Regions from separate parts of the Streptomyces sp. NPDC085932 genome, predicted to be linked through region 2. Evidence: riboswitches for the same ligand, from Rfam matches in the RefSeq annotation. Region 2 holds a riboswitch; each other region holds the start of a gene.

Region 1 (7,178 bases), on a different contig from region 2:
GCGCCCTCCAGGGCCTGCCGGGCCTCGTCGACGCTGTCGCCGACCACGTCCGGCACCTCGATCATCTCGGGGCCCTTGGACAGCGTCAGCGTGACCGTGTCGCCCTCGGCCACCCGGCCTCCGGCGTTCGGGCTCTGCTTCACGACCTGGCCCTTGTCGAACTCGGAGGAGGTGACCCGCTCGGTGGCGATGCGCACCTTCAGGCCGGCGTCCTCCAGCTCGGCCCGGGCGTCGGCCTCGTCGTCACCGGTGACGTCGGGGACGTCGATCGGGCTGCCCTTGCTGACGACGAGCGCGACGGCCGTGCCCGCGCGCACCTTCGTACCGTCCGCCGGCCGCGCCGAGACCACCGAGCCGCGCGGCACGTCCTCGCTGAACGCGCGGGTGACCATGCCCGGCTCCAGCCCGTCCTGCTTCAGCAGGGACCGGGCCTCGGCCAGCTTCCGGCCGGCCAGGGCGGGCACCCGCACGGTCTCGGGGCCGTCCGAGACGGTGATGCCCACCGCGTCGTTGCCGCGGATGCGCGTCCCGGCCTCCGGGTCGCTGCCGATGATCCGGCCGCGCTCGACGGTGTCGCTGTGGGCGTGCTCGACCTTGCCGAGCTCCAGGCCGGCGTCCGCCAGCCGGTCCTCGGCCTGGGCCTGGGTCTTGTCCAGCAGCGGGGGGACCTCGGTGAACTGGCCCGAGTTGATGTACCAGATGCCCGTGCCGAGGCCGAGCACCAGCAGGACGGCGACCACGATCGTCATCGGGCCGCGCCGGGATCCCGAGCGGGGCGGGGGCGGCGGCGGGGAGGCGAGGCGGCTCGTGCGGTGGTGCTCCGCCCCGGGCGGCTCGTCCTCGTGCACCGGCAGGGGGCGCGGTGTGGTCAGGGCGCGCGGGATCACGCTCGTGCGGTCGTCCGCGTTGTCGTGTCCGGCCGCGAGCGCCTGGGGCGGTACCGCGTCCAGCTGCTCCTCGCTCAGCCGGCCGCGCCCGTCCCGGACCAGCGCGAGCAGGGCCACCGCGTCGTAGGGGCGGATCTCCGGCGTGCGCGCGGTCGCCGAGGCCACCATCTCGTCCAGCTCGTAGGCCAGGCCGGGGACGGCGGCCGAGGGCGGCGGGACGTCCTCGTGCAGGTGCTTGTAGAGGATCACGGCCGGGGAGTCCCCGTCGTGCGGCTTGTCGCCGGTCAGCATCTCGTACAGCATCACGCCGCACGCGTAGACGTCGACCCGGGGGTCCGCCGTGCCGTTCTCTATCTGCTCGGGGGCCAGGTACGAGACCGTGCCCAGCACCGTGCCGGTGGTGTTGGTCACCGTGTCCACCGCGCGGACGAGGCCGAAGTCGGCGACCTTGACCCGGCCGTCGTCCCCTATCAGGACGTTCTCGGGCTTCATGTCGCGGTGCACGAACCCGGCGCGGTGCGCGGCGCCCAGGGCGGCCAGCACCGGCTCCAGGATGTCCAGGGCGGCCCGCGGCTGCAGCGCCCCGCGCTCGCGCAGCACGTCACGCAGCGTGCAGCCCGCGACGTACTCCATGGCCAGGTAGACGTACGAGCCGTCGGTGCCCTGGTCGAAGACCTGCACCACGTTCGGGTGGGCCAGCCGGGCGACCGACTTCGCCTCGCGGATGAACCGCTCGACGAACGAGGCGTCGACCGCGAGGGAGGGGTGCATCACCTTGAGCGCGAGGACCCGGTCGAGGCGGGTGTCCACGGCCCGGTAGACCGTGGCCATCCCGCCGACCGCGATCCGCGCGTCGACGCGGTACCGGCCGTCGAGCACCTGCCCGACCAAGGGGTCCTGAAGGGTCGTGTCCACGCAGGGGAGTCTACGAGCCACGACCGACAGCCCCGTCCCCCCGGCGGATTCGGGGCGGGACTGCAGCCGTCCTGTGACGTGTCCCCTACTGGAAGGTTGGACGCTCGGGATCCAGCGCGGCCAGGCCCTCCGCCGGCGACGACGCCTGCGCGAAATGCCGCCGCGGGATCCGCCCCGCCCGGTGGGCCAGCCGCCCCGCCTCCACGGCATGCCGCATGGCGTCGGCCATCAGCACCGGCTCCTGCGCCCGGGTCACCGCCGAGGCGAGCATCACACCCGCGCACCCCAGCTCCATCGCCAGCGCCGCGTCCGAGGCCGTCCCGGCTCCCGCGTCCAGGATCACCGGCACGCGCGCGTGCTCGACGATCAGCTGGAAGTTGTGCGGGTTGCGGATGCCGAGCCCGGAGCCGATGGGCGAGCCGAGCGGCATGACCGCCGCGCAGCCCACGTCCTCCAGTCTGCGGGCCAGTACGGGGTCGTCGTTGGTGTACGGCAGCACCGTGAAACCGTCGTCGACCAGCGTCTCGGCCGCCTCCAGCAGCTCGATCGGGTCGGGCAGCAGCGTGCGCTCGTCGGCGATGACCTCCAGCTTGATCAGGTCGGTGCCGAGGGCCTCGCGCGCGAGCCGGGCCGTGAGGACGGCCTCGCCGGCGGTGAAGCAGCCCGCGGTGTTGGGCAGCACCCGGATGCCGAGCCGGTCGAGGACGGACAGCACCGAGCCGTGCACCGAGGGGTTCACGCGGCGCATCGCGACCGTCGTCAGCTCCGTGCCGGACGCCACCAGCGACCGCTCCAGCACGTCGAGGCTGGGCGCCCCGCCCGTGCCCATGATCAGACGGGAGGTGAGGGACAGGTCCCCGAGGACGAACGGATCGTCGGCCATGGTCAGCCTCCTTGGACGGCGGTCAGGACTTCCACGCGGTCTCCCTCGGAGAGGGGCGTGGAGGGCCACTGCGTGCGCGGGACGACGGTCTCGTTGAGGGCGGCGGCCACTCCCGAGGACGACGTGGTGAGCGACTTCACGACGGTGTCGAGAGCCGTGCCGGGCCGGACGTCCCGGGGCTGACCGTTGACGGAGATGTTCATGCGGGCTGCTCCGTGAGTGCGGTGGCGGTACTGAAGCGCCTGGGGGTGAAGGGGCGGGCCTCCTCGGGGAGTTCACCCGTGGTGAGGGCGTGCGCCAAGGCGTCGCCGGTCACCGGCGTGAGCAGCACGCCGTTGCGGTGGTGCCCGGTGGCCAGCAGCAGGCCGTCCAGGCCGGCCGGGCCGAGCAGGGGCGCGTTGTCGGGGGAGCCGGGGCGCAGTCCGGCACGGGTCTCGGTGAGCGGCAGCTCGGTGATCCCGGGGACCAGCTCGTGCGCGTCGCGCAGCAGCTCGTACACGCCACCCGCGGTCACGGTGGTGTCCCAGCCGAGCTCCTCGCTGGTCGCCCCGACGACCAGCTCCCCGCTCTCGCGCGGCACCAGGTAGACGTGGCTGCCGCGCACGACGGCGCGCACGGTCCGGTTCAGGAACGGCCCGTGCCGCCCCGGCATGGCCAGCCGCAGGACCTGCCCCTTCACGGGCCGTACGGGAGGCAGGACCTCCTGCGGGACCCCGGCCAGGCGGCCGCTCAGGCTGCCCCCGGCCAGGACGACCTGCCCGGCGGCCAGTCCGGTGCCGTCGGCCGTGACGGCACCGGTGGCCCGGTCCCCGGTCACGGTGAGCCGCTCGGCCCACACCCGGTGGAAGACCACCCCGGCCCGCTCGCACGCGGCGACCAGCGCCCCGGCCAGCCGCCGGGGGTCGATCTGGTGATCCCCGTCCACCCGCAGGCCCCCGCGCACGCCCGGCGCGAGCATCGGCTCCAGGCGCCGACACTCGCGCCCCGACAGCCACTGGGAGTCCAGCCCCGACTGCTGCTGCAGGGCGTGCAGCTCGCGCAGGTGGGCCCGGTCGTCGGCGTCCAGGGCCACGGCGAGGGTGCCGCAGCGGCGGTAGCCGAGGTCGTGGCCGGTCAGCTCGGTGAGCTCGGCCGCGAAGTCCGGGTAGCGCCGGGCGGAGGCGAGGTTCAGGCCGAGCAGGGTCTGCTCGCCGTAGTGCAGTTCCGTGACGGCGGCCAGCATCCCCGCCGCCACCTGCGCGGCACCGCCGCCCGGCTCGGGGTCCACCACCGCCGTGGCGAGTCCGCGCTGCGCGGCCCGCCAGGCCGTGACCAGCCCGATGATCCCGCCCCCGATGACGAGGACGTCTGAGGTTCGCGTACGCGACATGGGCGTCCAGCCCCTCCCTTCGCCGGCATGACCCGGATCAGGTTCGTACGGTCGGAGGCCGCCAGCCTCCCTCTCAGCCCGGTGCGTCCGGGCTCCCGCGAGTCTCTGCGGGGCCACCCTAGCGGGACCCCGCGGGGTGCGGTAAGGGAGCCTCCGTGCGGAACCGGCCACGGTGCCGTCGTACACCGGCCGTTTGCGGGTATCCGGAATGACGGACCCGGGCGGCGGGCCGGCGCTGTGGAGCAGGTCACGGCGCATGGGCACTGACTGACGAAACGTCAGTTGACTATGGTGATCAGGTGAGCGAGCAGACGCAGGACTCAGGGTCGTCCGCGCCGCGGCGCGTGGTCGTGGCGGGCGCGGGCATGGCCGGTGTGCAGACCGCGGTCGCGCTGCGGGAGCGGGGCTTCGCCGGCACGGTGCTGCTGATCGGCGCCGAGCCCCACCAGCCCTACGACCGGCCGCCGTTGTCCAAGGCCGTCCTGCTCGGCAAGTCCGAGGGCTCCGCCTTCGACGTCGACTTCGAGGCCCTCGGCATCGAACTGCGGCTCGGCTGCGAGGTGCTGGGCGTGCGCCCCGGCGATCACGCACTGGACACCGAGGACGGGCCCGTGCCCTACGACGTCCTGGTCGTGGCCACCGGCGCCGAACCGGTCCGGCTGCCCGGCGCGGAGGGCGTGCCCGGCGTGCACCTGCTGCGCACCCTGGACGACGCCGAGCGGCTGCGCCCGGTCCTCGCCCGCCAGCACGACATCGTGGTCGTCGGCGCGGGCTGGATCGGCGCGGAGTTCGCCACCGCCGCGCGCGAGGCGGGCTGTGCGGTGACCGTGGTGGAGGCCGCCGAACGGCCGCTCGCCGGGGCGCTGCCCGCCGAGGTCGCCGCCCCGATGGCCGGCTGGTACGGCGACGCGGGAGCGGTGCTGCGCACCCACGCGCGCGTGGAGCGCGTCGAGCCCGGCGCGGTCCTGCTCGACGACGGTGCGCGGCTGCCCGCGGGCGCGGTCGTGGTCGGCATCGGCGCCCGCCCGGCGACGGCCTGGCTCGCCGGTTCCGGGATCGAGCTCGGCGCCCACGGCGAGGTCGTGGCCGACGCGCACCTGCGCACGTCCGTGCCGGACGTGTACGCCGTCGGCGACTGCGCCTCCTTCCCGTCGGGGCGCTACGGCGAGCGGCTGCTGGTGCACCACTGGGACAACGCCCTCCAGGGCCCGCGCACCGTCGCCGCGAACATCGTCGGCCGGGCCACGGGCGAGACGCCGGCGGTCTACGACCCGGTCCCGTACTTCTGGTCCGAGCAGTTCGGCCGGTTCGTGCAGTACGCCGGGCACCACGCGGACGCCGACACGACCCTGTGGCGCGGCGACCCCTCCGGCCCGGCGTGGACGGTGTGCTGGCTGCGCGGCGAGCGGCTGGTCGCCCTGCTGGCGGTGGGCCGCCCCCGCGACCTGGCGCAGGGGCGCCGTCTGATCGAGTCGGGCACGGTGATGAACCCGGTGCTGCTGGCGGACCCGGCCCGGCCGATGAAGGCGGCGGTGGCCTAGCCGGGGCGGGCGTCCGCGCCCGGCGCGTCCGCCCGGGTGGACCGGGCCGACTTCCGACTGTCAGTGGCGGATGGCAGGCTGGTTTCCGTGACCGAGATTGACGCAAAGATCGATGCTCTCGTCCCTGCCTGGCTCACCCTCCCCGACATCGCCGAACAGTTCGGCGTCGAGGTGACGCGGGTGCGGCAGCTGGTCAAGGAGGGCCAGCTCATCGCCGTACGCCGCGGTGAGAACCGCGCGCTGCACGTCCCCGCCGACTTCATCGACGGGGACAAGGTCGTCAAGGGCCTGTCCGGGACCCTGACGCTCCTGCGGGACGACGGCTTCACGGTGGAAGAGATGCTGGAGTGGCTCTTCACCCCCGACCCGTCCCTGCCCGGCACGCCGGCGCAGGCGCTCCGTGAGAACCGCGGCACGGAGGTGAAGCGCCGCGCCCAGGCGCTCGCGGTCTGACCCGGCCGCGATCGGACAACCGCCCGGCACCGTGCGAGCGGGGCCGGGCCTGAACAACCGCCCGTGTGGGGCCGTGGCCCGCGGGGTCACGGCCCGGGGACCGGCCGCGCCCGTTCCGGCTCCCGGGGCGCCCCGGCCGAGGGGCGGGCGTAGGGTGCCGGGGGCGTCGTGGCGGGCGTGGGTCCTCCCCGCACCGCACACGCACCCGTACGGCACCGACGTACCGCGGGCACACCCGCGGCACCGACCTCCAGGGGGACATCCATGCCCGGCACCGCCGCCACCACCGCCCGCGCCCGGCTCGCCGACGCCCGGGTCTACCTGTGCACCGACGCGCGCAAGCGGCAGGGCGACCTCGCGGAGTTCCTGGACGCCGTGCTGGCGGGCGGCGTCGACATCGTGCAGCTGCGCGACAAGGGCATGGAGGCCGCGGAGGAGCTGGAGCACCTGGCCGTCTTCGCCGACGCCTGCGCCCGGCACGGCAAGCTGCTCGCGGTCAACGACCGGGCGGACGTCGCCCACGCCGCCGGCGCGGACGTGCTCCACCTCGGCCAGGGCGACCTCCCGGTCCCGGCGGCCCGCGCGATCCTCGGCGACGACGTCCTGATCGGCCGCTCCACCCACGCCGAGTCCGAGGCCGCCGCAGCCGCCGCGCAGGACGGCGTGGACTACTTCTGCACCGGCCCCTGCTGGCCCACCCCCACCAAGCCCGGCCGCCACGCCCCCGGCCTGGACCTCGTCCGGTACACCGCCGCCCTCGGCACCGACCGCCCCTGGTTCGCCATCGGCGGCATCGACCTGACCACCCTCGACCAGGTCCTGGAGGCGGGGGCCCGGCGCGTCGTCGTCGTACGGGCGATCACCGAGGCCGACGACCCGGGCGAGGCGGCGGCCGAGTTCGCCAAGCGGCTGCGGGAGAAGTAGCCCGGTCGGCGGCCCGGGAGCGGCGGTCGCCGGACTTGTTGTCCAAGGGGTGGACAACAAGTGGACAAATGGGTCAAATCGCTGCGCCCGGTTGGGTGACCGACCGCCCCTGGCTAACCTGCCCGTATGGCCCTCGGCACCGCATCCATCAGGTCGGACCACGCGCGCACCGTCCGCGACATGCTCGCGACCGGCAAGACGACGTA
Region 2 (7,178 bases):
GGAGCAGACCGCTCATGTCGATCGTCGGGTAGAGCCCGTGGATCAGACCGGTGTTGTCGTCGGTGTTGCCGGTCAGCGCGGCCCACCCGATGAACACCGAGCCCAGGACACCGATCAGCAGCAGGGAGACGAGGGTGCCCAGCACCGCCACAGAGGTCCGGGCGGACAGGCCGTGACACAGATACAGGGCGATGAGCATGATGGCGCTCGCCCCGACCACCGCCACGACCAGCGGGTTCGAGCCTTGCAGAATCGCGGGCAGGATGAACTGGTTCAGGACGAGGAAGCTGATCGCCAGCGCGACCAGCGCCATGACGCCCCGCAGCCGGCCGACGGCCACCACGGCGAGCGCGAAGATGCCGGCGAGCAGCGCGAGGGGCACCCGCCGGTTGACGTCCGTGACGGAGTACTGCAGGTCCCTGGGCGCCGAGGGCTCGTAGGCGACCACGACCTCCTGGCCCTCGTGCAGCTGGCGGGACTGGTCGGGCTGGACGATCTCGGTGAAGGTGCGGCCCTTGTCCTTGCCGCTGTCGACCCGGATCGTGGCCCGCTTGCAGGTGCCGTTCTCCTGCTGCACCGCCGACGAGCCCTCGGCGGTCGAGGTGTCGCCGGTCGGTGGCACCCCCGAGGCACCGGCTTCCTTGCAGCTGATGTCCACGACCTCGGTGACCGTGGCCTGCTGGGTCTGCCGGTCGAAACCGACGCCGGTGCGCTGGTGCGGCGGGGCGCCACCGGGCCACAGCACGGCGAGACCGACCAGCACGGCCGCGGCGAACGGGATCAGGATCGCCGCGATGACCTTGCGCAGGTGCATCGAGACGGGCGTGGCCGGGCCGTGGTTGTGCGAGTGCCCGTGTCCACCGCCAGGCGCGGACCCGTGGCCGTGACCGTGATCATGCCCGCCGCCTCCACCGCCGCCTTGACCGCCACCGCCCGGGCCGGGGCCTCGACCGCCACCGCCCGGGCCGGAGCCCTGACCGCCGCTTCCCGGGCCGGAAGCGGGTCCCGGGGAGTTCGAGCCGTAGCCGTCGCCCCTCGGCCCGTAGTGATTACCGTCGCCCTGCGCGTCGCCCTGCGCGTCGCCCTGCGCGTCGCCCTGCGCGTACCCGCCATCGTCGCGCGGCGTGTAGCCGCCACTATCGCCCTGTTCGTACGCGCCACCGCCGCGCGACGTGTACTCGCCACCGTCGCGCGGTGCGTACCCGCCACCGTCGCGCGGTGCGTACCCATCGGCCGGCCGTGACCCGTAGCCGCGGCCGGCGCCGGACCCGTAGCCGTGCTCCTGCCCCTGGGCAGGTCCGTGCCCGGCCCCGGCGGTGGCATCTCGGCCGTCACCAGGGCCGTTGCCGTGTCCGGCGCCGGATCCGCGGGGCGGTTCGGGCGGAGGGTACGGGGGACGCTGTGTCGTGGTCACCGACCGATCATCGCAAGAACGACGGGGGCCCTCTGTTCACCGCGCCAAGATTGCCGCTAGCGTGGAGGCACCTTTTGTACACGCGGGAGCTCGGAGCACCGGGCTGAGAGGGCGCTGACCTCCGTCCCAGCGACGTTTCACATGAAACATCGCCGGAGTCGAGTGATGTTTCACACGAAACGTCGCCGGACGGAAACCGCTGCGTCGACCGCCGAACCTGTTACCGGGTAATGCCGGCGTAGGGAGTAGGTCTGATGACCAACAAGGACGCACGCACGCCTGCCTCCGTTCAGGACGAGAAGTCCGAGGAGGCCGGGAAGTCCATCGGCTGGCACAAGGCGTACGTCGAGGGCAACCGCCCCGACCTGCGGGTGCCGGTCCGTCAGGTGCACCTCACCAACGGGCAGTCGGTCACGCTGTACGACACATCCGGCCCGTATACCGATCCGCTCGTCGAGACCGACGTCCGCAGGGGCCTGCCGCCGCTGCGCGAGAACTGGATCATCGCCCGCGGCGACACCGAGGAGTACGCGGGCCGCCCCGTCCGCCCCGAGGACGACGGCATCAAGCACACCTCACCCCGCGGCGGCCTGCGCAATCTCGACGCCGTCTTCCCCGGGCGGCCCCGGCAGCCGCGTCGCAGCCGGGACGGCCGGGCCGTCACGCAGCTCGCGTACGCCCGCCGCGGCGAGATCACACCCGAGATGGAGTACGTGGCCATCCGGGAGAACGTCTCCCCGGAAGTCGTGCGCGACGAGATCGCGGCCGGCCGGGCGGTGCTCCCGGCCAATGTCAACCACCCGGAGATCGAGCCGATGATCATCGGCAAGCGGTTCCTGGTGAAGGTCAACGCCAACATCGGCAACTCGGCCGTGACGTCCTCGATCGAGGAGGAGGTCGAGAAGATGACCTGGGCGACCCGCTGGGGCGCCGACACCGTCATGGACCTCTCCACCGGCCGCAACATCCACACCACACGCGAGTGGGTGCTGCGCAACTCCCCCGTCCCCATCGGCACCGTGCCGCTCTACCAGGCCCTGGAGAAGGTCGACGGCCGGGCCGAGGAGCTGACCTGGGAGATCTACAAGGACACGGTCATCGAACAGGCCGAGCAGGGCGTGGACTACATGACGGTCCACGCGGGCGTCCGTCTGGCGTACGTGCCGCTGACCGCCAACCGCAAGACCGGCATCGTCTCGCGCGGCGGTTCGATCATGGCCGCCTGGTGCCTCGCCCACCACAAGGAATCGTTCCTCTACGAGAACTTCGAGGAGCTCTGCGAGATCCTCGCCGCGTACGACGTCACGTACTCCCTCGGGGACGGCCTCAGGCCCGGTTCCATCGCCGACGCCAACGACGAGGCGCAGTTCGCGGAGTTGCGGACGCTCGGGGAACTCAACCGGATCGCGAAGCGTTTCCACGTACAGACCATGATCGAGGGCCCGGGCCACGTCCCGATGCACAAGATCAAGGAGAACATCGACCTTCAGCAGGAGATCTGCGATGAAGCTCCGTTCTATACGCTCGGCCCGCTGACCACGGACGTAGCGCCCGCGTACGACCACATCACCTCCGGCATCGGTGCCGCGATGATCGCCTGGTGGGGCACGGCGATGCTCTGCTATGTCACGCCCAAGGAACACCTGGGTCTGCCCAACCGTGACGACGTCAAGACCGGCGTCATCACCTACAAGATCGCAGCTCACGCGGCCGATCTGGCCAAGGGGCACCCGGGCGCGCAGGAGTGGGACGACGCCCTGTCCGACGCCCGCTTCGAGTTCCGGTGGGAGGACCAGTTCAATCTGGCCCTCGACCCGGACACGGCACGGGAGTTCCACGACGAGACCCTGCCGGCGGAACCCGCCAAGACGGCCCATTTCTGCTCGATGTGCGGCCCGAAGTTCTGCAGCATGAAGATCTCGCAGGACATCCGCCGTGAGCACGGCGGCAGCCGGACCGAGATCGAGGCGGGCATGGCCCAGAAGTCGAAGGAGTTCGCGGCGAGCGGCAACCGCGTGTACCTGCCGATAGCGGACTGACCCGGCCTCACGACCGCGTCACGGAACAGCACGGCGGCGCCCACCGGGCCCAAGACCCCAGGCCACAGGCAGGAAGGGGATCGATGTGGTCGCCGGAGTCGTGGGCGCCGCCCTCGGCATGGTGTTCGCCGTGCTGTTCCAAGTGCCCCGTGCCAAGCCGTCCGGTGCCAAGCCGTCCGGGCCAAGCCGTCCCGTGCCGGGCCCGAGTGCCGGCGGCGCCGTCACTCCGGCTGGTGCTCCGGTCCTCCGAAGTCCGGGCTGGTGTAGTCCGGGCTGCTGAAGCTCGGCCGTGAGCCGCGGCTGCCGTCGTCCGGGCTGGAGAAACCCGGGCGGTCGTAGCCGAGGTGCGGCATGCGGCTGACCGGGGCCGGGGTGGACGTGGGATGCAGCGCGGCGGCCGCGCCCGGGTCGGCGAGTGCCTCCCGCAGGAAGGGCAGGATGCCGCGCTCCAGCAGGGCCTGGCGCCAGTCCTCTCTGGCTTGTTCCACCTCCCGCTGCCGTTCGCCGTAGGGCCCGCCTTCGGCCGTCGGCTTGTTGCGCAGGGCGGTGAGCAGGAGTCCCACGGCGGCGACGAGGATCGCCACCGCGGTCACGGCGCCGAAGACCCAGCCCGTGGTGAGCATGGTCCGGGCGAAGCCCTGCTCCGGGTCGAGCATCTGCAGGATGTAGCCGACGAGCAGGAAGATCGCCGCGGCGGTTCCGGCCAGGACGGGCGCGAGGACGGCGACGACGGCGACGGCGCCCGCGCCGGCGGTCTCGGCGGCCACCTCCCCCATGGTGGCGGCGAACCCGGAACCGCCCGCGCCCGGCTCGGCGGAGCCGGACTCGCGCGCGGACGGCGCATTCGGCGACGCCGGCTGGCGGAGCTCGTCGCGGACCTTGACGTAGTGCTGGTACTCGGCCGACGCGGCGGCCGTGATGAGCGCGGTGGCGTTCAGCGCCATGGTGCGCAGCTGTTCGGAGTTGAGCCGCTGTCCGACCGCGGCCAGCTCCGGGCGGTGTGGTGCGGAGCGCAGCGCCTCATCGAGGATCCGCTCGTATTCCTGGCGGTCCTCGCTCAGCAGGTGCTGCGGAACGCTGTTCATGTGCATCCCCCGATGCTCCGTAGGGCTTGTGGCTCGGCATGCTGACGAGCCGTCGGGCAGAAACGGAGGGGAGCCTGCTACGGATAAGCCGATGGTAGAGCGGTGACGGTGGGGGGTGACAGGGGGTTTACCGAAATTGGCCCTTCACCGGTCCGGTCCTGTGGCGGGACCAGCCTGCCGGGTGAACGCTCAGGGGGCCAGCGGCAGTTGCTGGACCAGCAGTTTCCCGGCCATGGTCACGCCGCCGTCCATCGCGATGGCCAGTCCGTCGGCGTAGATGTGCGGTCCCTCGACGACGGGGTCGGTGCGCTCCTCGTCCTCCTCGGAGCCGACCTCGCCCAGCAGATACGGAATCGGGCTGTGGCCGTGAACGATGCGGGTGCCCCCGTACGTATCGAGCAGGGAGCGAACGGCGTCCGCGCCGCCCTCGTCGCGGAAGGAGAACCGCTTGGTGAACTTGCGGAACAGGTCCCAGACCTCGTCCGCGTCGTTGCGCGTGAGCGTCTCGCGGACGGTGTCGTTGACCTCTTCGATGGAGCGGCCGTAGTCGAGGTAGGCGGTGGTGTCGGAGTGCACGAGCAGGTGGCCGTCGACCTCCTCGACGGCGTCCAGCCGGGCCATCCACTGCAGGTGGTGGTCCTGGAGCCGGTCCATGTCGGTCTTCTGGCCGCCGTTGAGCAGCCAGGCCGCCTGGAAGGTGGCGGTGCCCGCCCCGGAGTTGACGGGCGTGTCGCCGAACCGCTTCGCGCCGAGCAGCAGGAGCTCGTGGTTGCCCATGAGCGCCTTGCAGTAGCCGCCGGCCGCCGCGGCCTCGGCGGACAGCCGCATCACCAGGTCGATGACGCCGATGCCGTCCGGCCCGCGGTCGGTGAAGTCGCCGAGGAACCACAGCCGGGCGGTGCCCGCGCACCAGTTCCCGGCGGCGTCCAGCAGGCCCTTCTCCTGGAGGGCGGCCACCAGCTGGTCGAGGTAGCCGTGGACGTCACCCACCACGTACAGCGGGCCCTGCCCGGTGGTGGCGGGCGCGGCGGCGGTCTCGGGATCGACGGTCACCTGGACAGTGTCGCCCCGGTTGACGACGGGGAGGTCACGCTGGGTCGGCGTGTATCCCTCGGGATAGGTCTCCTCGGCCGGCGGCGCGACGTCGCCGGGGTGGACGCTGTGGACGTACGGACCGGTCTCGTGGACGTACGCGGGCACCCGGAAGTCGCGCAACGTCGCCGTCCGCTCCACCTCGGGTCCCTGACCGGCCCCCTGAGTCATCGACCCCTCCACCATCGCGCCGCATCTGCACCGCATCGGACTGCCTGGTCGTAGCGGTCCGCCGGTGTCGTGGGCCCATCATAGGAATGCGGATCGCGCCATGTGATGACCCAGGGGTGGTGAATCAGAGCAAGACTCCGGTTCACCGCGGCTTTCGCCCCGATTGCGCCGGGCTTCGACCACCGTGTGACCGTCCTCGCTCTTCTTCTCTTCGCGAGAACGATGCCGTCTCTCCGGGGGACCGGCCCCGTTTCTCCCCAGGAGAGCGACCTTCCCCCCGGGCCCCTGGAGGGGCCTACGTCTCCTCGGGTGAACGCGGCGGGCTGACGGTCGTGCGCGGGGGGCGTCGCTGGGACGAGGTGCGCACGATCAGCTCCGTCGGTATCACCTGCTCGACCGGGTGGTCGGATTCCACGCCCTCGATGGCGTCGATCAGCAGCTGGACCACCGCCGTGCCGATGCGGCGCGGTTTCAGGGAGAGCGTGGTGATCGGCGGCTCGGTGTTGGCGTACACGGTGGACTCGCTGCAGCAGACCAGCAGCAGGTCTTCGGGGACGCGCAGGCCGTAGCGGCGGGCGGCGGCGAGCAGGTCGGTGCCGTTCGGGTCGAACAGGCCGTAGACCGCGTCGGGGCGGTCGGGCCGGGCGAGCAGCCGGTCAGCGGCGACGGCGCCCGCGCAGGGATCGTGCGCCGGGTAGGCCTCGTACACCGGGTCCTGGCCGACGCGCTCGCACCAGCGCAGGTACGCCGTGGTCGACAGGTGGGTGTACGTGTCCGTGGTCGTGCCGGTCAGGAGGCCGATGCGACGGGCGCCGGCGTCGGCCAGGTGGTCGAGGATGCCGAGGACGGCGGCCTCGTGGTCGTTGTCCACCCAGGCCGTGACCGGCAGCGCGCCGGCCGGGCGGCCGTCGGAGACGACGGGCAGGCCCTGGCGGGCGAGTTCGCTGACGACCGGGTCCTGGTCGGAGGGGTCGATGACGACCGTGCCGTCCAGGGCGACGTTCGACCACACGTCGTGGCGGGAGGTCGCGGGGAGGATGACGAGGGCGTATCCGCGGGCGAGCGCGGCGGAGGTGGCGGCGCGCGCCATCTCGGCGAAGTACGCGAACTCCGTGAAGGTGAAAGGTTCATCCCCGTAGGTGGTCACGGTCAGGCCGATGAGGCCCGACTTGCCGGTACGGAGCGTCCGGGCGGCGGCCGAGGGCCGATAGCCGAGCCGGTCGGCGACCTCGCGGACATGACGCCGGGTGGCGTCCGGGAGCCGGCCCTTGCCGTTGAGGGCGTCGGAGACGGTCGTGATGGAGACTCCGGCGGCGGCGGCCACGTCTCTGATACCCGCCCGACCCGGCCGGCTGCCTCGCCGTGAGGTTTCCGCGC
Region 3 (7,178 bases), on a different contig from region 2:
GGGCACGCCCGCCTGGTCCCGGCCGTCGAGCCGGACCCGCCCGGAGTCGAGCGGCTGCAGCCCGGCCACGGCCCGCAGCAGGGTCGACTTGCCGCTGCCGCTCGGCCCCAGCACGCACACGATCTCGTGCTCGGCGACCTCCAGGTCGACGGCGTCCAGCACGGCCCGCCCGCCGAAACGGACCGTCGCGCCCTCCAGGCTCAGCAGCATCTAGAACTCCCCGGTCCGGTCCGTCCGCAGCCTCTCCAGCACCAGCAGGGCCACCGCGCACACCACCATCAGAATCGTCGACAGGGCCATCGCCTGCCCGTAGTTGAGCTCCCCGGGCCGCCCCAGCAGCCGGGCCACGGCCACCGGCAGCGTCGGGTTGTCGGGCCGCGCGATGAACACCGTCGCCCCGAACTCCCCCAGCGACACCGCGAAGGCGAACCCGGCCGCGATCAGCAGCGCGCGCCGCACCAGCGGCAGATCCACCTCGCGCCACACGCGCCAGGGCGAGGCCCCGAGCACCGCGGCCGCCTCCCGCAGCCGGGTGTCCACGGCCCGCAGCACCGGCAGCATGGTCCGCACCACGAACGGCACCCCGACCAGCGCCTGCGCGAGCGGCACCAGGATCCACGAGGACCGCAGGTCCAGCGGCGGCTCGTCCAGGGCGATCAGGAACCCGAACCCGACGGTCACCGCGGACACCCCGAGCGGCAGCATCAGCAGCGCGTCGAAGCCGCGCACGAACCGCCCGGCGTCCCGGCGCGTGAGCGCGACGGCGGCCAGACCGCCGATGACCACGGCGATGAGCGTGGCGGCGACGGCGTACGACAGGGAGTTGCCGACCGCCTCGATCGGCGGGACCAGGAACACGCCCCCGTCCTCGCGCGTCAGCGCCCGGTAGTAGCCGAGGTCCGGCGCGTCCAGGGAGCGCTGCACCAGCACGGCGAGCGGCAGCAGAAGCAGGAGCAGGAGGGTGACGAGGACCCCGCCCAGCAGGGCCCACTGCCCGGCGCCGCGCGGCCTGCGCGCGGTCACGGCCGGGTCCACGAGCCGCAGCGCGGTCTCCCGCCGCCGTACCGTCCAGGCGTGCAGGGCGAGGATCGCGCCCACCGCGGCGAACTGGATCAACGTCAGCACGGCCGCCGTGGACAGGTCGAAGATCTCCGAGGTCTGCCGGTAGATCTCCACCTCCAGGGTGGAGAAGGTGGGCCCGCCGAGGATCTGGACGACGCCGAAGGAGGTGAAGGTGAACAGGAAGACCATGAGCGCGGCGGCGGCCACGGCCGGGGCGAGGGCCGGCAGGGTGACCTGCCGCCAGGCCCGGGCACGGGACGCGCCGAGCATCCGCGCGGCCTCCTCCTGCCTCGGGTCCAGCTGCGCCCACAGCCCGCCGACCGTCCGCACCACGACCGCGTAGTTGAAGAAGACGTGCGCGAGCAGGATCGCCCACACGGTGGTGTCGAGCCGGACGCCCCACAGCTCGTCGAGCAGACCCCCGCGCCCGAGGAGCGCCAGGAACGCCGTACCGACCACCACCGTGGGCAGGACGAACGGCACGGTGACGACCGCCCGCAGCACCTGTTTGCCCGGGAAGGCGAAGCGCGCGAAGACGTACGCGCCGGGGAGGGCGATCAGCAGGGTGAGCGCGGTGGAGACGAGCGCCTGCCAGGTGGTGAACCACAGCACGTGCCGCACGTCGGACTGCGCCAGCACCTCCCCGATCCGCCCGGGGTGCCAGACCCCGTCGGCCTTCAGACCGCGCGCCACGATCGCGGAGACCGGGTAGGCGAAGAAGACCGCGAAGAACGCGACGGGCACGGCCAGCAGACCGAGCCGCGCCGCCGCGCCCCGCGTCCGGCCGCTCACTTGAGGACGAGCGAGGTCCACGACTTGACCCACGGGTCACGACGCTCGGCGATCTTCGCCGGGTCCATGGTCTCCGGGGCCTTCGCCTGCGGCCCGTACTTCCCGAACTCCGGCGGCACCTGGGCGTCCTCCGTCACCGGGTAGACGAACATGTTGAGCGGCATGTCCTCCTGGAACCGCTTGCCGACCAGGAAGTCGAGCAGGGCCTTGCCGCCCTCGGCGTTCCGGGCGTTGCTCAGCAGCCCGGCGTACTCGACCTGCCGGAAGCAGGTGCCCTCGGCCACCCCGGTCGGGGCGGTGCTCGGCCTCGGGTCGGCGAAGACGACCTCGGCGGGCGGCGAGGAGGCGTACGACACGACGAGCGGCCGGTCGCCCTTGGCCTTCTTCCCGCCGGCCGAGCCGGAGAACTCCTCGTTGTAGGCCTGCTCCCAGCCGTCGACGACCTTCACGCCGTTGGCCTTGAGCTTCAGCCAGTAGCCCTCCCAGCCGTCGTCCCCGTACTTCGCGGCGGTGCCGAGCAGGAAGCCCAGACCCGGCGAGGACGAGGAGGCGTTCTCGGTGACCAGCAGGTTCTTGTACGCCGGCTTGACCAGGTCGTCGAAGCTGCGCGGCGGCTCCAGGTCACGGTCGGCGAAGTACTTCTTGTCGTAGTTGACGCAGATGTCGCCGGTGTCGACGGGCGTGACGCGGTGCCGCTTCTCATCGACCCGGTACTCGGGCTTGATCCGCTCCGATCCCTTCGCCTCGTACGGCTGGAACAGACCGTTGTCGAGGGCGCGGGACAGCAGGGTGTTGTCGACGCCGAAGAAGACGTCGCCCTGCGGGTTGTCCTTGGTGAGGATGGCCTTGTTGACGGCCTGCCCGGCGTCGCCGTCCTTCAGGACGCGGACCTTGTAGCCGGATTGCTTCTCGAAGGCGGCGATCACGTCCTTGGACGCGGCCCACGAGTCGTGGCTGACGAGGGTCACCGTCTTGGAGTCGCCGGACCCCTGACCGCCGTCGGACGACCCGCACGCGGCGAGCGTGCCGGCCATGCCCAGCCCGACGACCGCCGCCGTCAGGCGCTTCGCGTTGATGCCCACTGAATTCCTCCTGGGGTGACCAGGAGAAGACGCGGCCCCGCCCGGGACTTCCGAGGTCCCGGGCAGGGCGCAACAGCTCGAGTGATGACCGATCTCCCTACCCAGAATGACCTGGGCCAGGTTCGGAGGGTCTGCGGCCGGTGCCGCACTCTCAGCGCTGTGGCGCTCCCCTGTCGGAATATGCAGATGTTCTTACGGCGGTCAGACTACCGTTCGGTGGCCGCGAGCTGACCACACGCCCCGTCGATCTCCTGACCACGGGTGTCCCGGATCGTCACCGGCACACCATGCGCGGCGATGGCCTCGACGAACGCCTTCTCGTCCTCCGGCCGGGAGGCCGTCCACTTCGACCCGGGCGTCGGGTTCAGCGGGATGAGGTTGACGTGCACGGGCCTGCCCTTGAGCATCCGGCCGAGCCGGTCCCCACGCCAGGCCTGGTCGTTGATGTCCCGGATCAGCGCGTACTCGATGGACAGCCGGCGTCCGGACCTGGCGCTGTACTCGAAGCCGGCGTCCAGCACCTCGCGCACCTTCCACCGCGTGTTCACGGGCACGAGGGTGTCGCGCAGCTCGTCGTCCGGGGCGTGCAGCGAGATCGCGAGCCGGCACTTGAAGCCCTCGTCGGAGAACCGGTGGATGGCCGGGACGAGCCCGACCGTCGAGACGGTGATCCCGCGCTGCGAGAGCCCCAGTCCGTCCGGCTCGGGGTCGGTGAGCCGCCGGATGGCGCCGACGACCCGGTTGTAGTTCGCGAGGGGCTCGCCCATGCCCATGAACACGATGTTGCTGAGCCGCGCCGGGCCGCCGGGAACCTCACCGTCCCGCAGGGCGCGCATCCCGTCCACGATCTGGTGCACGATCTCGGCGGTGGACAGGTTCCGGTCCAGGCCCGCCTGGCCCGTCGCACAGAACGGGCAGTTCATCCCGCAGCCGGCCTGCGAGCTGATGCACATGGTCACCCGGTCCGGGTAGCGCATCAGCACGGACTCGACGAGCGTCCCGTCGAACAGCCGCCACAGCGTCTTGCGCGTGGTGCCCTGGTCGGTGGACAGATGCCGCACGACGGTCATCAGCTCGGGCAGCAGCGCCTCCCGCAGCCGGTCACGGGACCCGGCCGGGATGTCGGTCCACTGCTCCGGATCGTGCGCGTACCGCGCGAAGTAGTGCTGCGAGAGCTGCTTGGCGCGAAACGGCTTCTCCCCGACAGCGGCGACGGCCTCCTTGCGCTCGGCAGGAGTGAGATCGGCGAGATGCCGCGGCGGCTTCTTGGCTCCGCGCGGGGCGACGAAAGTGAGTTCTCCGGGCTTAGGCATGGCTGTACCAGTGTCGCAGATCAATTCAGGTGACCCGCGGCACCGGCCGAGCCGGGCCTAGCCGCCCGCGTGCTCCAGGCGGTCCTTGAGGAGCTGCTCGTTGCGTGGAAGTTCCTTGCGGACCTGGGGGCGGACGACCAGCGGGACCAGGACCTTGCCCATGCCGTGGCCCTCGAAGTCGACGGCGATCGTGACGTGGGAGCGGCGGCCCTCGTCGAACGGCTCGACCTCGCCGTGCACCCGGGCCCGGACCGGGCCGTCGACCCCGCGCATGCCCCAGCTGTGCGGCGGGTCGTACTCGGTGACCTCCATGGTCATCGGCAGCACCCGGCTGCCGATGTGCCGGGTGACGCGGACCCGGGTGCCGACACCGACGGGCCCGGGGTCGAGGCGCTCCGCGGACACGGCGCTGAGCTGCCACTCCGGCATTCTCTCGGTGTCCGTGACGTAGTCGTAGACGTCCTCGGGACGGCAGTCGACGTCGACGGTTTCCTTGATGGCGGACATGATGGCCTCCTCGGGGAGGTACCTCTGCATCGTCCCACCGGGGGCTGCCCGCGGCACTCCGAAACGACGGCGAGCCCCCGCCCGGGACCGGACGGGGGCTCGCCTGAGGTACGTCGGCCGCGCTCAGCCGGACCCGACGAAGAGGACCAGCAGCAGCCACACGACCGGGGCCGTCGGCAGCAGCGAGTCGAGCCGGTCCATGATGCCGCCGTGGCCCGGCAGCAGCGTGCCCATGTCCTTGATGCCGAGGTCCCGCTTGATCATGGACTCGCCGAGGTCGCCGAGCGTGGCACTGACCGCGACCGCGAGGCCGAGGACCAGCCCCTGCCACCACACGCCGTCGTCGATGAGGAACTGCATGCACAGCGCGCCCACGACCATGGCGAAGGAGACCGCACCGGCCAGGCCCTCGCGGGTCTTGCCGGGGCTGATGCGCGGCGCGAGCTTGGTCCGGCCGAAGCGCCAGCCGACGGCGTAGGCACCGGTGTCGCTGACGACGGTGAGGAGCAGGAAGGTGAGGACCCGCTGCGGCCCGTCGTCGGCGGTCAGCATCATCGCGACGAACGTCGCCAGGAACGGCACGTAGAACGCCGCGAAGACGCCGGCGGTGACGTCCCTGAGGTAGTTCTCGGGCGGTTCCGTCATGCGCCAGACGAGGACGGCCAGGGCTGTGAGCGCCATCGCGACCCAGGCACCCTCGGCGCCCCGGACGTACCCGGCGACGACCATCGCGGCGCCGCCGAGCGCGAGCGGCACGAGCGGCGCCCGGATGCCCTTGCGTTCGTCCAGCCGCTTGGTCAGCTCCCACAGGCCCACCACCACGGCGACCGCGACGACCCCGACGAACACGGCCTTGACGATGAACAGCGAGGCGACGATCACCGCGCCGAGCCCGACGCCGACCCCTATCGCGGCACTGAGGTCGCGACCCGCGCTCTTCTTCTGCGGCTTGGGGGCCGGCTGTGAGGCGTCGGGCATGGGCTCCGGGTTCGTCTCGTTCCGGACCGGGGGGCCGCTCGGCGAAGCGGCCCTCCGGTCGTCATCCTGGTTTCCGCCGTGTGCGGCTACCTCGGGCACGATGGGCATGGGGCGAGTGTGAGGCGCTTCCCGCGCATCGTATGCGGGACCCGCCGGGACGGCCCCCCGGACGTATCCGTGGCCGTGCCCCTGCACGGGCCCCTGGCCATGACCCTGCGCGGGTCCATGGCCGTGCCCTTGGTCGGTGGGCCCCCAGTACCCGGCCTGTGGCGGCGCCCCCCAGGAAGAGTCGTTCATCAGACCTCGAGCAGCTCCGCTTCCTTGTGCTTCAGGAGCTCGTCCACCTGCGCGACGTACTTCGCGGTGGTGTCGTCGAGCTCCTTCTCCGCACGGCGGCCCTCGTCCTCGCCGACCTCGCCGTCCTTGATCAGCTTGTCGATGGCTTCCTTCGCCTTGCGGCGCACGGAGCGGATCGAGATCTTCGCGTCCTCGCCCTTGCCCTTGGCGACCTTGATGTACTCGCGGCGGCGCTCCTCGGTCAGCTCGGGGAACACCACCCGGATGATGTTGCCGTCGTTGCTCGGGTTGACGCCCAGGTCGGAGTCGCGGATGGCCTGCTCGATGTTGCGCAGCGCGCTCTTGTCGAACGGCGTCACCACGGCCATGCGCGGTTCGGGCACGGAGAACGAGGCCAGCTGGTTGATCGGCGTCGGCGCGCCGTAGTAGTCGGCCACGATCTTGTTGAACATCGCCGGGTGCGCACGGCCGGTGCGGATCGCGGCGAAGTCCTCCTTGGCGACCACGACGGCCTTCTCCATCTTCTCCTCGGCCTCGAGGAGGGTCTCTTCGATCACCACTTGCTCCTGCGTGTCTTGAAGTAGGCCCGGCTGCGGTTCCATGTGGGGCGGCGGCCGGCTGCGTCGCGTCTTCTTCCTGCACGGTTCCCGACCGGCAGGACATTGTCCATCCCCCGGCCCGGCTCCGTCCCGTCCGTCCCCCGGACGGGGTTGTTACGGTGCCTCAGTCGCGGCTGCCGGCGTCCCCCACCAGCGTGCCGATCTTCTCACCCTTGACGGCACGCGCGATGTTGCCCTCCGCGAGCAGCTCGAAGACCACGATCGGGAGCTTGTTGTCGCGGCACAGCGTCACGGCCGTGGCGTCGGCGACCTTCAGGTCGCGGGTGATGACCTCGCCGTAGCCGAGGTGGTCGAACTTCACGGCGTCCGGGTTGGTCTTCGGGTCGGAGTCGTAGACCCCGTCCACGCCGTTCTTGCCCATCAGCAGCGCCTCGGCGTCGATCTCCAGGGCGCGCTGTGCGGCGGTGGTGTCGGTGGAGAAGTACGGCATGCCCATACCGGCGCCGAAGATCACCACACGGCCCTTCTCCAGGTGCCGTACGGCACGCAGCGGGATGTAGGGCTCGGCGACCTGGCCCATGGTGATG

Evidence for each region. A riboswitch is a leader RNA that binds a small molecule or an ion and turns the genes downstream of it on or off. The one in region 2 is predicted to bind thiamine pyrophosphate.
Region 1: another riboswitch for thiamine pyrophosphate. It lies ahead of thiO (glycine oxidase ThiO); the one in region 2 lies ahead of thiC (phosphomethylpyrimidine synthase ThiC).
Region 3: another riboswitch for thiamine pyrophosphate. It lies ahead of ACIGAQ_RS35780 (thiamine ABC transporter substrate binding subunit); the one in region 2 lies ahead of thiC (phosphomethylpyrimidine synthase ThiC).

The regions. Positions count from the first base shown of each region.
Region 1 covers NZ_JBITSJ010000002.1:1,101,110-1,108,287, forward strand. Annotated here, with positions in the region: gene pknB (Stk1 family PASTA domain-containing Ser/Thr kinase) at 1-1,802, opposite strand, end outside; gene ACIGAQ_RS14135 (thiazole synthase) at 1,888-2,685, opposite strand; gene thiS (sulfur carrier protein ThiS) at 2,688-2,888, opposite strand; gene thiO (glycine oxidase ThiO) at 2,885-4,054, opposite strand; TPP riboswitch at 4,052-4,163, opposite strand; gene ACIGAQ_RS14150 (FAD-dependent oxidoreductase) at 4,354-5,595, shown strand; gene ACIGAQ_RS14155 (Rv2175c family DNA-binding protein) at 5,683-6,048, shown strand; gene thiE (thiamine phosphate synthase) at 6,313-6,972, shown strand; gene metF (methylenetetrahydrofolate reductase [NAD(P)H]) at 7,099-7,178, shown strand, end outside.
Region 2 covers NZ_JBITSJ010000004.1:495,909-503,086, forward strand. Annotated here, with positions in the region: gene ACIGAQ_RS22540 (YibE/F family protein) at 1-814, opposite strand, end outside; gene ACIGAQ_RS22545 (hypothetical protein) at 878-1,243, shown strand; TPP riboswitch at 1,487-1,676, shown strand; gene thiC (phosphomethylpyrimidine synthase ThiC) at 1,669-3,453, shown strand; gene ACIGAQ_RS22555 (hypothetical protein) at 3,675-4,544, opposite strand; gene ACIGAQ_RS22560 (metallophosphoesterase family protein) at 4,728-5,816, opposite strand; gene ACIGAQ_RS22565 (LacI family DNA-binding transcriptional regulator) at 6,097-7,178, opposite strand, start outside.
Region 3 covers NZ_JBITSJ010000009.1:201,989-209,166, reverse strand. Annotated here, with positions in the region: gene ACIGAQ_RS35790 (ABC transporter ATP-binding protein) at 1-210, opposite strand, end outside; gene ACIGAQ_RS35785 (ABC transporter permease) at 211-1,875, opposite strand; gene ACIGAQ_RS35780 (thiamine ABC transporter substrate binding subunit) at 1,851-2,888, opposite strand; TPP riboswitch at 3,013-3,118, opposite strand; gene rlmN (23S rRNA (adenine(2503)-C(2))-methyltransferase RlmN) at 3,143-4,249, opposite strand; gene ACIGAQ_RS35770 (SRPBCC family protein) at 4,307-4,756, opposite strand; gene ACIGAQ_RS35765 (phosphatidate cytidylyltransferase) at 4,880-6,031, opposite strand; gene frr (ribosome recycling factor) at 6,031-6,588, opposite strand; gene pyrH (UMP kinase) at 6,755-7,178, opposite strand, start outside.